Regions from separate parts of the Marinomonas sp. THO17 genome, predicted to be linked through region 3. Evidence: predicted binding sites of a transcription regulator. Region 3 holds the regulator's gene; each other region holds the start of a gene.
The links. Region 3 encodes sigma-54, which starts transcription at its own class of promoters, with help from an activator protein. Its sites were predicted from a motif close to TGGCACNNNNNTTGCTNT; they were not measured.
Positions count from the first base shown of each region.

Region 1: a site for sigma-54 is predicted at 3,301-3,318, ahead of ABXS85_RS05100 (CmpA/NrtA family ABC transporter substrate-binding protein). Genes of this name have one in related genera too.
Region 2: a site for sigma-54 is predicted at 4,226-4,243, ahead of flgB (flagellar basal body rod protein FlgB). Genes of this name have one in related genera too.

Region 1 is NZ_AP031575.1:1,083,810-1,089,233, reverse strand. It holds gene ABXS85_RS05120 (HlyD family type I secretion periplasmic adaptor subunit) at 1-425, shown strand, start outside; gene ABXS85_RS05115 (response regulator transcription factor) at 529-1,164, shown strand; gene ABXS85_RS05110 (ANTAR domain-containing protein) at 1,383-1,988, shown strand; gene ABXS85_RS05105 (CmpA/NrtA family ABC transporter substrate-binding protein) at 1,985-3,187, shown strand; gene ABXS85_RS05100 (CmpA/NrtA family ABC transporter substrate-binding protein) at 3,507-4,916, shown strand; gene ABXS85_RS05095 (ABC transporter permease) at 4,991-5,424, shown strand, end outside.
Region 2 is NZ_AP031575.1:3,255,854-3,261,277, forward strand. It holds gene ABXS85_RS15410 (OsmC family protein) at 1-234, shown strand, start outside; tRNA gene ABXS85_RS15415 (tRNA-Arg) at 350-425, opposite strand; gene ABXS85_RS15420 (flagellar protein FlgN) at 506-985, opposite strand; gene flgM (flagellar biosynthesis anti-sigma factor FlgM) at 1,012-1,323, opposite strand; gene flgA (flagellar basal body P-ring formation chaperone FlgA) at 1,438-2,130, opposite strand; gene ABXS85_RS15435 (chemotaxis protein CheV) at 2,268-3,197, shown strand; gene ABXS85_RS15440 (protein-glutamate O-methyltransferase CheR) at 3,253-4,089, shown strand; gene flgB (flagellar basal body rod protein FlgB) at 4,281-4,673, shown strand; gene flgC (flagellar basal body rod protein FlgC) at 4,679-5,128, shown strand; gene ABXS85_RS15455 (flagellar hook capping FlgD N-terminal domain-containing protein) at 5,139-5,424, shown strand, end outside.
Region 3 is NZ_AP031575.1:199,743-205,166, reverse strand. It holds gene ABXS85_RS00900 (ATP-binding cassette domain-containing protein) at 1-418, opposite strand, end outside; gene ABXS85_RS00895 (calcium/sodium antiporter) at 568-1,548, shown strand; gene lptC (LPS export ABC transporter periplasmic protein LptC) at 1,620-2,126, shown strand; gene lptA (lipopolysaccharide transport periplasmic protein LptA) at 2,110-2,616, shown strand; gene lptB (LPS export ABC transporter ATP-binding protein) at 2,620-3,345, shown strand; gene ABXS85_RS00875 (RNA polymerase factor sigma-54) at 3,424-4,908, shown strand; gene ptsN (PTS IIA-like nitrogen regulatory protein PtsN) at 4,924-5,373, shown strand; gene ABXS85_RS00865 (HPr family phosphocarrier protein) at 5,386-5,424, shown strand, end outside.

The DNA of each region.
Region 1 (5,424 bases), 880 kb from region 3:
TTAAACAGATTCAGATTAACACTGTCGGTGGTGTTATCAAGCCAGGTATGAATCTGATGGAGATAGTGCCGATTGAAGACTCTTTATTGATCGAAGCTAAAATACGACCTGAGAACATAGGCTTTATCAAACCAAATCTGCCCGCTGTGGTGAAGTTGTCTGCTTATGACTTTGCTATTTTTGGTGGCTTGGATGGTACGGTTGAAAACATCAGTGCGGATACCATTTTAGACGAAGAGGGTAATAGCTTTTATTTGGTGCGAGTCAGAACTGATAAAAATTTCTTGGGTTCAGCTGATGCACAATTGCCAATCATCCCTGGTATGCAAGCTAGCGTGGATATTATCACGGGGAAAAAGACCCTATTAAATTATCTATTAAAACCCATTTTGAAAGCCAAGCAAAATGCCTTACGTGAACGCTAATTACAAAAAATTGTTTGCCTATTAAAGTGGATAACAAATGTTAACAACCAAATGTTGTCAGCTGGTTAGAATAATATAAATACCTATTGATACGAGTCAGGTTTTGAAAATATTGTGTTGGAATACAGATGAAGCGGTTTGGCAGCACTGGTTAAAAGTAGTGCCAAAAGGTGCTGAATTGGTAAAAGTCATGAATCTGGAGGAGGCACAACAAGCTTTATCCACTTCAAACCAGACATTTCATTATTGTTTTGTATTTTTAGCGGATGTCACTTTTTCTCAGCAGGTTGAAGACGTGGTGCTTTTGAGATCACAATTTGCTTCATTGAAACTGCTTGTTTTTCCCAATCAAGCCAGTCAGCAAGCGGCTTTGCGTATGTTTTCAGTAGGTGTGAATGGTCAATGTGCACCCTATATCGGTCAAGAACAACTTTCATTGGTGATTTCTGTGATTGACTCTGGAGAAATCTGGGGTGGGAAAGCCTTTATTCAGCAATTAATCAGTCAATCTACTGAACAATTGAATGAACCTAGTTTGGACATGAGTGAACTGTCTGAACGTGAAATGGATGTGGTACGTTTGGTGGCCTCGGGATTGTCTAATAAGCAAGTGGCCCATGAAATGGCCATTACAGAAAGAACGGTTAAAGCTCATCTTACTTCAATCTATAAGAAAACGGATACAGGTGATCGTTTGACCTTAGCATTGAAGGCGAAAAGTTACCTAATGGTGCATTAATTTTTCATTTTATCAAGTTTGCACTCTTGCAGCGCTTTTCTGCTTGTTTGGCAAAGTATGATTTTGATTTCAACCTGCTTTTATACATTTAAATATATTCAATCATTTGATTTTTAAGTTATTTCACAGACCCCTTTGTTTTTTAAATCTATGTTCGTTAATGGCGCATATCTTGCTTTATAGCGTTTAAATGAGCTTGTATAAGAAGAGAGTGCACTATGCCTGCGCCCCCACAACAAGAATTGACCGTGATGTTGGTCGATAATGAACCTGCCCGAGCTGCTATTGTTGAGCAAGCCATGTTGGACAGTGGTTATCGTGTTATTCGACGTTTAGAAAATGCCAAACACCTTAGTCAAGCTGTTACGGAATGTCAGCCTGACATGGTGATTATTGATATTGAATCTCCAGATCGCGATATGTTGGAAAACATGTCACGACTCACCCAAGATAATCCCAGACCCATTGTTATGTTTGCCGAGGAAGATGATTCTCGTCATGTGGAGGCGGCCATACGTGCTGGGGTCAGTGCATACGTAGTGGACGGTGTTAATAGTGGTAGTGTGAAAGCCATTTTACAGGTTGCCATTGCGCGTTTTAGAGAATTCCAAGCCTTGCGATCAGAATTGGAAACGGTAAAAACTCAACTTGAAGATCGCAAGTTAATCGAAAAAGCGAAGGGTTTGATCATGAAACATCAACAATGTGATGAGCCTGCTGCCTATCAGGCGCTTAGAAAATTGGCGATGGATCGAAGCCAGCGAATGACGGAAGTGGCTCGAAATATTATTTCGGTAATGGAGATTATGGGAGGGACGAAATGACGTATCCTGATCCTAATGTTACACAGGATATCAATAGGGATATGCAAAGTGTGCGTATTGGTTTTATCCCTCTGATTGATTGTGCCCCTTTTGTCATTGCTAAAGAGAAAGGCTTTTTTGCTCAGCAAGGAGTGGCAGTAGAATTGTCTAAAGAAGCTTCTTGGGCGAGTATTCGCGATAAAGTGACTTTTAATATTCTGCAAGGCGCTCACATGCTTGCTTCCATGCCGATAGCTTCAACCTTGGGTGTCGGCAGTATCAAAACGGCTATGCAAACGGGATTTACCGTCAGTCATAATGGCAATGGTATTACCATAGGTAACGCGCTTTATGAAGCCTTAACGGGCTTTGCTAATAGCACCCAAGACATTCGCAACGGTGTGGCACTTAAACGTTATATTGATGAGCGTAAAGAGCAAGCATCACCATTACGTTTTGCTATTGTTTACCCTTATTCCTCCCATAACTATCAGCTAAGAGATTGGCTAGCGCGTGCGAATATTGATCCTGATCACGACGTGCAATTAGTAGTGATACCGCCCGTACAGATGTTGGCCAGTTTAAAAGCGGGTGAAATCGATGGTTATTGTGTGGGGGAGCCTTGGAATAGCCTAGCGGTTGAGCAGGGTGTTGGCCACATGTTGGTGACTGGGTATGAAATTTGGGGCAGCACGCCAGAAAAAGTATTTGGTGTGAACACGGCTTGGGCAGAGCAAAATGGTGCGACTCATATTGCTATTATAAGAGCATTAGAGTTGGCGTGTGAGTGGGTAGATGAAGTCAGTAATCAGACCGAACTATTAAGCATACTAAGCCATCCTGACTACCTTAATTGCCGGGTAGAGCAGTTGGTGTATGGTTTCAGTGCCATTAAACCCAAAGGTCAGTTTGATTGGCCAATGGAGGCATATCAGCGTTTCTCTGGGCAAGAAATTAATCGACCTTTGCCAAGTTACGCTTTATGGGTCATGGGGCAGATGCATCGCTGGCAACAGCTACCTTTAGCACAGAACATTAATCAATTAGCGGCTCAAGTATATCGTCAAGATATCTATGAAAAAGCGTTGAACATCAGCAGTACCATGGATAATGCTTGGCATTTATCAAGCCAGCAGGAAGCCACTTGGTTAGAAGATGTGGCCGAAGGTCGAGTTGTGTTGCATTCACAAGGGATTTTAAAAGGTTTTAAAGCATTATAAAGGTGCTTTTCATGGTGCGCCATGCTTAAAAAGAGAGCATAAAATTATCTAGGCTGGCAATAGGAAATTATTTCTTTATTAAAAATCCAATAAAATCAATGCTTTGGTTTTATTGGCATAATAAATGCTTCAAGGATAACAAAGTCAAATTAGATAGATTTGCAACATACATCAGGTAACAGTAGCAACGATGCTGCACAGTTACGAACATGATTGATAGCTCGAAGTAGAGTTGTTAAAGAATGGCAAAGGCGCCTATCCATTACAGTAATGTAGTGGGTATGCGCCTTTTTTTTGTGTTTTGAAGCGGAGAGTGACGATGAATTTGAGGTCTTTGGAAACGGTTATGCAATTGCCAAAAGTGGCTGAGTCGGTAAGAAAATCTACGGCGGCTTTGCTATTGGGCTCTTTCTTATTGGCAGGAGCCGCCCATGCAGAATTGGACTATCCTGAAAAAGAAGAATTGAAGTTTGGCTTCATTAAGCTAACGGATATGGCGCCTTTGGCGATTGCTTATGAGAAAGGTTTCTTCGAAGACGAAGGTCTTTACGTTACTTTAGAAGCGCAAGCGAATTGGAAAGTTCTCTTGGATCGTGTAATCGATGGACAGTTGGATGGTGCGCACATGCTGGCGGGTCAACCACTGGGTGCCACTATTGGATATGGTACTAAGGCTCACATTATTACCGCTTTCAGCATGGACTTAAATGGTAACGGTATTACGGTTTCCAATGACGTTTGGGATGAAATGAAAGCGAATATTCCAACTGGAGCCGATGGTAAGCCTGTTCATCCAATCAGTGCCAGTGCGTTGAAGCCGGTTGTTGATCGTTACAACTCTGAAGGTAAGCCATTCAACATGGGTATGGTATTTCCTGTGTCGACGCATAATTATGAATTACGTTACTGGTTAGCCGCTGGTGGTATTCACCCAGGTTACTATGCACCTGCGAAAGGTGATACCAGTGGGCAAATTGATGCAGACGCTTTGCTGTCAGTAACACCACCGCCACAAATGCCAGCCACCATGGAAGCCGGTACTATCTATGGTTACTGTGTTGGTGAACCTTGGAACCAGCAAGCGGTATTCAAAGGCATTGGTGTACCAGTCATTACCGACTACGAGATCTGGAAAAATAACCCAGAGAAAGTGTTTGGTGTGAGTAAAGAGTGGGCTGACGAGTATCCAATTACTCATATTCGAGTGGTGAAAGCCATGATTCGTGCGGCCAAATGGCTGGATGAAAATAACAATGCTAACCGTCCAGAAGCGGTAGAAATTTTGTCACAAAGTCAGTACGTGGGTGCCGATTATGACGTTATTGCCAATAGTATGACAGGTACTTTTGAGTACGAAAAAGGCGATAAGCGTGAAGTGCCAGATTTCAACGTATTCTTCCGTTATAACGCCACTTACCCATACTACAGTGATGCCATTTGGTACCTAACACAAATGCGTCGTTGGGGACAAATTGCAGAACCTAAGTCTGATGAGTGGTTCATGAAAACAGCAAAAGAGGTTTATCGTCCTGATATCTATGCCCAAGCTGCGGAGTCTTTGATTGAAGATGGCTTGATGCAAGCATCCGATTTCCCGGATTTTGCTACGGAAGATGGCTTTAAAGCCCCACAAAGTGAATTTATCGATGGGGTAACGTATGACGGTAAACGTCCAAACGATTATCTGAAGAGCTTTAAAATTGGTCTGAAAGGTGATGACCAAATCTAATAGCTGATAAGCAGTGGGCCTTTTGGCTCACTGCCTTTGGCGAGTGTTTTACAATTAAGGGCAGGAACATGGCTATGTTGGAATTTTCCATCACATCACTTAAAGAAAAGCTGGAACAGGTTTCCCTGAAAAGCATTATTTTGCCAGTGTGTGGCATTTTTGTGTTTATTTTGTTGTGGCAAGTGGGAGCAAGCCGTGTGAATACCTCTTTAGGGGTGTTTCCTGGCCCGACTGTGGTGTATCAGCAATGGGGAAATTTGATTGCTGAGCATCAAGCAGAACGGGAAAAAGAAGAGAAATTTTACCAACGCCAAGAAGATCGAATTGCTAAACGTCAGGCGAAAGACCCTAATTATGTAGGTAAAATTCGTAGTTACACAGGCAAACCGACTTTTTTTGATCAAATATTTACCAGCTTGTATACCGTGTTAGCCGGTTTTGGTTTGGCCTGTATTATTGCTATTCCATTGGGTATCTTGATTGGCCTGAACAATGCGGTTTACAGTGC
Region 2 (5,424 bases), 860 kb from region 3:
CGGCAAGATGTTGTGTCTTGCGTGGCGAAAATTGATGCTGATAGAGCGGATACAGTACCTGCTGTATTCACTGAGATCAGAGTGCATTTCGTGGTGACTGGACGTAACTTGAAAGAGACTGTGGTCGCCAGAGCGGTCAAACTCTCGGCTGAAGAGTATTGCTCTGCATCTCTCATGTTAGAGCGTGGCGGTGTTAAGATCGAGCACAGTTATGAGATAGTGGAAGTCGAGTAAGAAGAAGCTCTGCTATTTGCAAAGTTTGACTGATTTAACAAGTGATTGATTTAACAAGTGTTAGATGTAAAAAGAGCTTATGGCTCTTTTTTTGTTTCATGACGTTTTGGTTTTATGGCGTCCTCACCAGGACTCGAACCTGGAATAGCTGCTTAGGAGGCGGCTGGTATATCCTGTTTACCTATGAGGACTTAATATTGAGTATTGTATACTTTTGATTGTTAGAATATCAAATGATAAAAAATTATATCATTTTGATTTATATGCAGTTTTAAGCTCTTCCTAAGGTTTGCTTACTGCTGATAGGGCGAGTGGATCCACGAGAGGTGTAGACCTTGTTTTTATTGTTGTGACCTTGCATTAGCTCAAATAATTGTTTGTTTCGTTTCTGCAAAGTGCTGAGAATTTGCGCATTGGTGTTGTTCTTGGTTTTACACACCTTTAGAAGTTCTTCACACTCTTTCATTAAAAGTCTAACTTCGTCCAATGAACTATCTTGGTCTTTTAGCCAATCTTTAAAATCCTGCTCGGTGGGATCTTTACGATCAAGGACATCAAATTTGATAAGAAGATTAATCCGCTTATCATTTAAGGTGTTCATTTCGTCAAGAAGAGCTTGCTTTTTTTCAGCCAGAGAAAGGATCAGATGGTTGTCTTGCTTGCCTAGTGCTTGTCGTTCTTCGTCGAGAAGAACGGACAGTTCTATCAGTATTTCTTTGCTTTTGGTGAAGATGGGGGAGATAGGGATCATAAGATCAAGCCTTCAATGGTCGCAGATTAGAATAGCGAATCCATTGAAGCCATGTTGTTTGCGAGACGTTGGGTGTCAATCTTGTATTCACCAGCCGCTAGCGCACTTTTGATTTGCTCTACTTTTTCCATATCGACCTCAGGCAAACTGTTCAATTTAGCCTGTTGATTTTGTAGTGTTTGTGCTGTGCCGCTAAGACGAACGGTATCCTCAGCCATGGTACCACTTGGTGTACTGCCTCTATTTTCAGTTGCACTAGCTGCCGCGTCATCTTTGTGCGCGCGCTCGCTTTTGTTGATCGTGCCCTGATTTGATAGACCTGTTAAATTGATTGCCATTGGGTTTTTCCGCCCTTAAATGATTTGCATGTCTATGATGTCGGCTGAGCCTAGAAGAACTTTAGTCAAAAACCTCACAAAAGGGAAATTTATATTTGTTTAAGCTCTAAGTACTCAATAGTTTACAAGAACCTCACTGTCAGTTACAACTTTAGCGTATATAATTCGTCCTGAACTAGCGTTTTTGACACGAATTTGTTGTCCCTTTACGCCATTCTCTAAAGCTACGCCGTTCATTCGCACCATAATGCTACCACTATTGGCCGTGATAGTAATGGCGTCACCTTTTTTTATGAGTGTTGGTAAACGCGTTAAGTTGTCTGTGATAAAGGTATTAATGCGTATATTGCGCGAAGCGATCAAACCAAATGGTGGATTGTCTTGAGTATAAATATGACCTCTTAGGTCAGCTATGTCTACTTCGCCAATATCTGTGTTTTCCTGTGTGATGCTCTGTCCTCGATTAATTGGGGTGATGGCGCGAATGGCAGGAATTCGAATGGATTGTACGGCAGGCAAGTAGGACTTCCAGATTGGGTTGTCACAGCTGATTTCGTAGTTGGTACGCTGTCGGGCTTCTGGACGCTGGTTTTGAATGCTGATGTTACCGTCGCTGCAATCGGGTAAGTAGTTGAGTGAAGCCAAATTATTAAGCTTTATTTCGATGGATGCTTGAGGGTATATAGCAGACAAGCGCGGTACTTCAACTTGGTTGATGAAGCGGTTAACGATTTCTTCAAGTGATTGTGCCTGAAGAAAATTGATTTGGAGACAAAGCAAGGCCAAAAATAGCCTTTTGATTCGCATGATTGGCACTCTTTGTTTATGATTTCGTTATGAATAAGTTAGTAAATTGTTAATATTCACTCTATCATTGGTGAATGCATTTTAACAATTTTGAGGGTTTCCCCTCATTATGCAGTTTATACATTTTGGAGGCGTATATGGCTGGGGTTCTAGATACAGTTAATCAACGTACACAGCTGGTCGGGGAAAATAGACTTGAATTGTTGTTGTTTCGCTTAAATGGTAAGCAAATCTACGGTATCAACGTTTTTAAAGTGAAGGAAGTATTGCAGTGCCCTAAGCTCACAACTATGCCCCATAGTTCTCCTGTGGTTCGCGGTGTGGCACATATTCGTGGTGGGACCATTCCAATTTTAGATCTAGGCTTGGCAACAGGAGCAAGTCCAATTGAGAACATCAGCCAGTGTTTTGTTATTATTACGGAGTATAACCGTCGTATTCAAGGTTTCTTGGTTCGAGGTGTGGAACGAATAGTAAACATGAACTGGAGTGATATTCAGCCACCACCAAAAGGTCTTTCAAATGATAATTATCTGACGGCAGTTTGTCAGGTAGAGAAAGAAATGGTCGAGATCATTGATGTGGAGCAAATTCTCTCTGAGGTGGCGCCAATGCGTCAGGATATATCAGACGGGATTGTAAACTCAGATGTTCAAGAGAATGCCAAACAACATCATATTTTGATCGTCGATGATTCATCTGTTGCTCGTAAACAGATTAAGCGTTGTATGGAACAAGTGGGCTTTGCTACCACAGTCTTGTGTGATGGACGTGAGGCACTCGAGTATCTGCAAAATTTGGCAGCAGAAGGTACCGATGTAACAGAAGAGTTTTCTATGGTAATTTCTGATATCGAAATGCCGGAGATGGATGGCTATACATTAACCACAGCAATTCGTAACGATAGCCGCATGCAGGACTTATTTATTCTTCTACACACTTCCTTAAGTGGCGTATTTAATGAAGCTATGGTCAAGAAAGTAGGTGCCGATGGCTTCTTGGCGAAATTCCAGCCAGATGAATTGGCACGTCTAGCGATCGAGACGGTAGAAGTGCAATCTGAGTAAATATTTAGCTAGGCAATGTGGTTTGGCCTAGCTGTCATTAAATAATGGAGTTTTAATGCTCAGCACGACTAATGCAATCAGCCCTGCTGGTTACAATCGCTTCCGAGATTATTTGCAAAAAGTGTGTGGAATCTCGTTAAGCGACAATAAGCAATATCTTGTGGCAAGCCGTCTTGGCAAAATTTTAGAAAGAGAGAACTTTTCCAAAATTGAGATGTTGGTGGATGCTCTTGATAAGCCATTTAATTCCAAGTTAAAGGAAGAAGTCATTAATGCGATGACCACAAATGAAACTTTGTGGTTCCGTGATACGCATCCCTTCACTATTTTGCGTGAGAAAGTGTTGCCTGAAATGACTGGTGCGCCTTTGCGTATTTGGTCAGCCGCTTCTTCAACCGGTCAAGAGCCTTACTCTATTAGTATGGTGATAGAGGAGTTCAAAAATGCTCGACCTGGTTTGCTTAAACCGGGTGAGCGAATTGTAGCAACCGATATCTGTACCAATATTTTGCAGCATGCTAAGCAGGGTGAATACGATAGTTTGGCCATTGCTAGAGGTTTGGGGCCAGATTTGCAAAAACGTTACTTCGACAAGATTAATGAGGCGACGTGGAAAATAAAACCAAATCTAAGTTCGAGAGTTGAATTTAAATACCTAAATTTGATTGATTCTTTTACTGGCTTGGGTAAGTTCGACGTGATTTTTTGTCGCAATGTACTGATTTATTTCACGGTAGAAAGGAAACAAGACATTCTCAAACGCATGCATGCATCCTTAAAACCCGGGGGGTACTTGTTCTTGGGAGGCTCTGAAGCTTTAAGTGGCTTGTCAGATTACTTTGAAATAGTTCAGTGTCATCCTGGCATTGTTTATAAAGCCAAAGCGAATTAGACCTCATTAATGGGATTATGAAAAGCTCATCTTAGGATGGGCTTTTTTTGTTTTTGTTATCTATATTTTAATTGCCGCTTTTTGCCGTTTTTATAATGTCTATTTTTAACTTATTGAAAAATAATGATATTTTTTTTGGCATCATAATTGCTTTATACAAAACATCTTAGAAAAATTGGATTAAGAGTAAAATGGCGATTTCCTTTGCCGGTGCCTTTGCTGGCCATGATAAAGCGTTAGAGTTTCGTAGTGCGCGTGCGGCCGTTTTGGCAAATAACATTGCCAACGCAGATACGCCTAATTACAAAGCGCGTGACATTAGTTTCAATGCATCGCTTAACAACGAAATGAGACGTTTGCAATTAAAAGGAACCAATGCTCGTCATTTTACCGAATCAGCTGAGACGGAATTGACTGGCGATTTGCTTTATCGCAACCCAAGTCAGCCTTCTCTTGATGGAAACACAGTAGACATGCAAAGAGAGCAGGCAGAATACGCACAAAACTCTTTGCAGTTCGACACCAGTTTTATGTTTTTAGATAGAAAAATCAGTGGCATGAAAAAAGCACTGACTGGGAATTAATGATTATGTCTTTGAGTAATATTTTTACCATATCCGGTTCGGCAATGAGTGCTCAGACAGTACGACTGAATACCGTGGCGAGTAATATGGCAAACGTAGACAGTGCAGCCAGTTCTGCGGATCAGACTTATCGTGCTCGCAAGCCTGTTTTTTCTCAAATGATGAATGACTCTATGCGTAAGCGGGGTTGGGGATCCACCAAATTGGACAACACAGGTGCGGGTGTGGGCGTCAAAGTGGATGCGATAGTTGAGTCAGATGCACCCTTGCAGCCAAGATACGAGCCAGATCATCCGATGGCAAATGAAGAGGGTTATGTGTTTTATCCAAACGTTAATCCGATGGAAGAGATGGCTGACATGATGTCTGCGTCGCGTTCCTTTCAGACTAATGTAGACGTTATGAACTCAGCGAAAAGCATGATGCAGAAAATGCTCACGCTTGGGCAGTCCTAGGAGCAGATAGATGGCAAATATATCTGATAAAAATGGCTTAAGTGGTCTGATCTCGCAATACGGTACTGATGCGGCAAAATCCAAAGCTGGTATAGAAAAGCCCGAGGTAAAGTCGGAAAGCGCAGCCTTGGCAGATCAAAATGTATTTCTTAAGTTATACATTGAGCAGTTAAAGGGACAAGATCCGACAGCGCCTCAGGATGCAAATGACATGGTGGCTCAAATGTCACAGTTTAGTTCCTTAGAGAGATTGACCAGTATTTCCGATCAATTGGAAACCATGGCGACATCATTGA
Region 3 (5,424 bases):
ACGGCATAAGTTGATGCGCGCCACGTAGACCTACACTATGAAGTTTGTCCATGACAATTTCTTGAATACGTTTTTTGTCGAGTTGAGTATGCTCCTCAAGTGGAAAGGCGATGTTTTCTGCCACTGACATATCACTGAACAAGGCACCACTCTGAAAAAGCATGCCCATTTTTTTGCGGACTTTATAAAGCTTCTTACGAGACAAACTATGAACATCTTGTCCATCTACCCATATCTGTCCCTGATCCGGCACCAATTGTGCGGCGATTAATTTCAACAAAGTGGTTTTACCTGTACCACTTGGCCCCATTACAGCAGTTACCTTACCTCTTGGAATGGTCAAAGAGACATTTTTATAGATGGCTCTTTCACCACGATAAAAACTTAACCCTTGCACCTTTATATATGCGTCTTCCACAAATACACCCTTATTCCCTAGCGAATATCGACTGATACTAACACCGCCTTTTCGGAAATAAAATCTCACACCGTGTAAATACAATTTGTTTGCTAGGTCAAGCCTTGAATTTCAATGACAAACCTCATTAAATGGTAGCTCCTGAAATTATGAGTAATTCCTTCATCATGTTGTTGTTTTCTGCTGCCCTGATCACTGGGTTGATTTTTTTGGTTATTAGTTCTGATAAGTTTATTGAAAACTCTGCTTTGGTCGCAGAGAAACTCAATGTAAGCCCCATTATCATAGGCATTACGCTAGTGGCTCTAGGAACCTCGGCACCTGAAATGGTTGTCTCCGCCATTGCATCATTGGATCAGGCTCCTGAAATTGCTGTGGGTAATGTGCTGGGATCTAACATAGCGAACATTGCTTTAGTTTTAGGCGCCACTTTATTGTTTTCGGCCATACCTATCACTGCGGGCATTGCCACCAAAGAAGTCCCTCTTGTATTAGGCATAACACTTCTAACAGGGCTATTAATTCACGACCAACACCTCAGCTTTCTAGACGGTGTTATCTTAGTAGCTGCGTTTATAGTGATTTTGTTTTTGCTACTAAAAGGCAGTAAAGATTTGTCCAACGAACTAACAGAAGAACTTCCGGAAGATGATGGAAGCGCTATCGGACACTCACTATTCATTGCGATCTTGGGTCTTGCAGTTTTAATTGGCAGTTCCAAGTTATTGGTGTGGGGCGCCATAGGAATCGCCACTCAACTTGGAGTCAGTGAATTGGTAATAGGTTTAACCATTGTTGCCATTGGCACCAGTCTACCGGAATTAGCAGCCTCCATCAGTAGTGTGCGCAAAGGACATCACGATATCGCCATCGGCAATATCTTAGGTTCTAACATATTCAATTTAGCAACGGTATTACCCTTGCCTGCTCTGATAGCACCAGGCGTGCTAGATCACAGTATTTTAACTCGTGATTATCCATGGACACTTTTTTTAACACTGGCTTTGGTCATTGCCATTTTTGTCTTCAAGCGCACTAAGAGTAATAGCATTCCAAAATGGCTAGGACTACCACTACTGATCGCTTACGCTTTATACTTGTACATTCTAGGTACAGGTGGCCCAGCTTAATGACAACAAACAAAACATTTAAAGGTCTACGCAATATACTGATAATCGTTCTATTGTGCGCCATTATTACAATGCTAATTTGGTACAAAAATCTACCCCATACCAATTTAGTTGAGTCTGAGTCATTAAGTAGTACTCCAGATTATTTTATCACTCAGGTTGTCGCGCTGAGATATGATGCGCAAGGAAACCTGATTGAGCGAATCAATGCCGAGCAAACCCTACACTACATCCAAACGTCACGTACCTTATTGGAGAATCCAAATATAGATAGGTATTCTATATCTGGTAGTTGGCACGCTCACGCTTCGCAAGGCACTATTGAGGATGGTAGTAACGACATTTTGCTGTCGCGTAATGCAGAAGCGGTAAAAAAATATAAGCAATCAGAAGATGTGATTTTGCATGCAGACACTATTCATTATTTAGACCAAGATAAATCATTAACCAGCCAAGGAGATGCAATTCTTATCTCTTCTCAAGGCAAAACTTCTGCAGGCAAAATTATTACTTATATCAATTCTGAAGAAGTCGTTATGACAGGATCAGTACGAGGAAATTATGAAACAACTCACTAAATTATCTGGTTTAATTACTCTGATAACATTAAGTCAATACAGCCTTGCTCTACCTAACGACATTGAAAAACCACTAGAGATTCAAGCAGACGAAGCTTCCTTTGACCAAAATACAGGGCAAGCAATTTACAAAGGGAACGTCATTGTTAAACAAGGTTCGATTGAAATTCAAGCCCAGTATTTAAAAGTAATGAGCAACCCTGAAACTCGACAATTCAGTAGTTTAGAGGCTTCCGGCACTCCAGCTAAATTCAGCCAGCAAATAGACTGGAGTGGTAATATCGTTATCAGCAAAGGCAATGAAATTCATTACTCCACAGATGAAGGTAAACTTGAAATCATTGGTGAGGGCTACCTAAGTCGAATGCAAAACTCCATCTCTGCAGACTATATTTTATACATGATCAATGACGGCACATTCAGCGCTGAGAAAAAAGATTCCGGTCGTGTATCTATGACCTTACAACCACAAACAAGCAAGGCAAACTAATTCATGGCTCGACTGGAAGCAAAACACCTAGCTAAAAGTTACAAAAAACGCCCTGTTGTGAAGGATGTCTCCGTTGCTGTTGAATCGGGTCAAGCCGTTGGCTTGCTAGGCCCAAATGGCGCGGGTAAAACGACATGTTTTTATATGATAGTCGGTATGGTTGCCAATGATGCTGGGGGAATTTTTATCGACGACCAGGACATTACTCAAGATGCCATGCATGTACGAGCCCAAAAAGGGGTGGGATATTTGCCGCAAGAGGCCTCTATTTTCAGAAAAATGTCCGTTGAAGACAATATTTCAGCCATTTTAGAAACCCGTAAAGAACTGTCTAAAACTGAGCAGAAAGAACGTCTAGAATCATTGCTGGAAGAATTCAACATCACTCATATTCGTAAAAATTTAGGCATGGCCCTTTCTGGTGGCGAACGGCGTAGAGTTGAAATTGCACGTGCTTTGGCAATGAATCCTAAATTCATATTATTAGACGAACCTTTCGCAGGGGTTGATCCAATTTCTGTAGGCGATATAAAGCTGATTATTAAACATTTACAAGACAACGGCATTGGCGTTTTAATTACCGACCACAATGTAAGGGAAACGCTGGATATTTGTGACAAAGCTTACATTGTAGGCAATGGTTACATCATAGCTTCTGGTGATGCCAGTGAAGTAATTAACAACGAACAAGTAAAAAAAGTCTATTTAGGCGACGACTTCCGCCTGTAACCCCTTATCATTGTTGTAGAAAGGGAGTAGTATGCATAACTCGTTCCAATTATTTATTAAATCAGACAGAGTTGCTCCATGAAGCAGTCTTTACAGCTAAAGCTCGGTCAACAATTAACCATGACCCCGCAGTTGCAACAAGCCATTCGCTTGCTGCAACTTTCGACATTGGATTTAAAACAAGAAATTCATGAATTCCTTGAATCCAATCCTTTGCTGGAATTAGATGACGACGACTTAACCGCCATCGACTTACCAGCCAGCATTGAATCTAAAGTCGAAAACGATACAAGCAAAGAAAAGGCAAACAGTGAGTCAGCCGAAGAAGCCCGATTAGAATCAGAATGGACGGAAAGTATCCCAGAAGAGTTGTCAATTGATAGCAACTGGGATGATACCTATCAAAGCTCAGCCGCAGTAAGCGATGTGACTAGCTTCGATAATGAAATGGACTTTGAGAGTCGTAATGCTCCAGCAGAGAGTATTCAAGACCATTTAATTTGGCAGCTCAATCTTACTCACATGTCAGACCGTGACTTGGAGATTGCTTACGCGATTGTTGATTGCGTTCAGCCTGACGGTTATCTGAGCATGCCATTAGAAGACATTCTAGAATCTCTCACAGGTGATCTAGAAGACCTTGAACTGGATGAAATCCAAGCTGTTCAGCACAGATTACAACGCTTTGATCCGGTCGGCGTATGCTCTATTGATTTACGGGATTGTCTGCTAGTGCAATTAGAAGCTTTCCAAGACCACCCTTTATTCAGAAGCACACAAAACTTGATCAGCCATTATTTAAATCTGCTAGGCAGTCGAGATTTTGTGCAGTTAAGCCGTAAAACCAAGCTTAAAGACGAAGCGCTTAAAGAAGTTATTCACCTTATCCAACAACTCAATCCGCGCCCAGGTTCCGCCATTGATGAAGACGACACGGATTATGTCATACCAGATGTGTCAGTTAAAAAGCGTAACGGCATTTGGCAAGTCGAATTGAATAATGACGCTTTACCGCCGATCAAGATTAACGAAACCTATTCTGCGATGGCCAACACGGCCTCTACAGCAGAAGATGTAAGCTACATCAAAAATTCCTTACAAGAAGCTAAATGGTTTATGAAGAGTTTACAAAGTCGTAATGAAACTCTGCTAAAAGTAGCCAGCTGTATTGTGAGTCGCCAGATTGATTTCTTCGAACTTGGCGAAGAAGCCATGAAACCTATGGTATTACATGATGTTGCCGAAGAAGTAGGCATGCATGAATCAACTATTTCTCGTGTCACTACACAAAAATACATGCATACACCAAAAGGCATTTTTGAATTGAAATACTTCTTTTCAAGCCATGTTAATACTGCGTCAGGCGGTGAATGTTCTTCTACCGCCATACGCGCTATGATTAAAAAATTGGTTGCTGATGAACCTGCTAAGAAACCACTTAGTGATAATAAATTAGCAACCATCTTGGCGGACCAAGGCATTCAAGTAGCAAGACGCACCGTTGCCAAATATCGTGAGGCGATGAATATACCGCCTTCCAATGAACGAAAAAGATTGATTTAACAGGTATTAAGTATCATGCCATTAAATTCACTATTAAAAGCCGATCTGGTGCTTGCTAAACAAGACATTGTTAGTAAAAAACGGGTTCTTGAAAGTTTGGCGGAGATCACTTCTAACCGCCTACACTGTGATAATGAAGCTGTCTATGACGCCTTGTTGGCACGTGAAAAATTAGGTAGCACCGGCATAGGCAATGGCATTGCCATCCCGCATTGCCGTCTAGAATCTGCCAATCGTACGGCCGTTGTTGTTATGTCACTACAAAGCCCCATTGACTTTGACTCTGTCGACAAACAGAGTGTTGACTTGATCTTCGCCTTAATTGTGCCACCTCACGAATGCGATCAACACTTATCGACTCTAGCGCAAATTGCTGAATTGGCGCAGTCACCTGACGCACTAGCAGAACTTCGTAACGCAAAAACCAATGAAGAGTTATACACTAGCTTTGAATCTTTAATATAAGGATGAGACAGCATGCAGGAAGAATCCATTACTATTATCAACAAGCTTGGC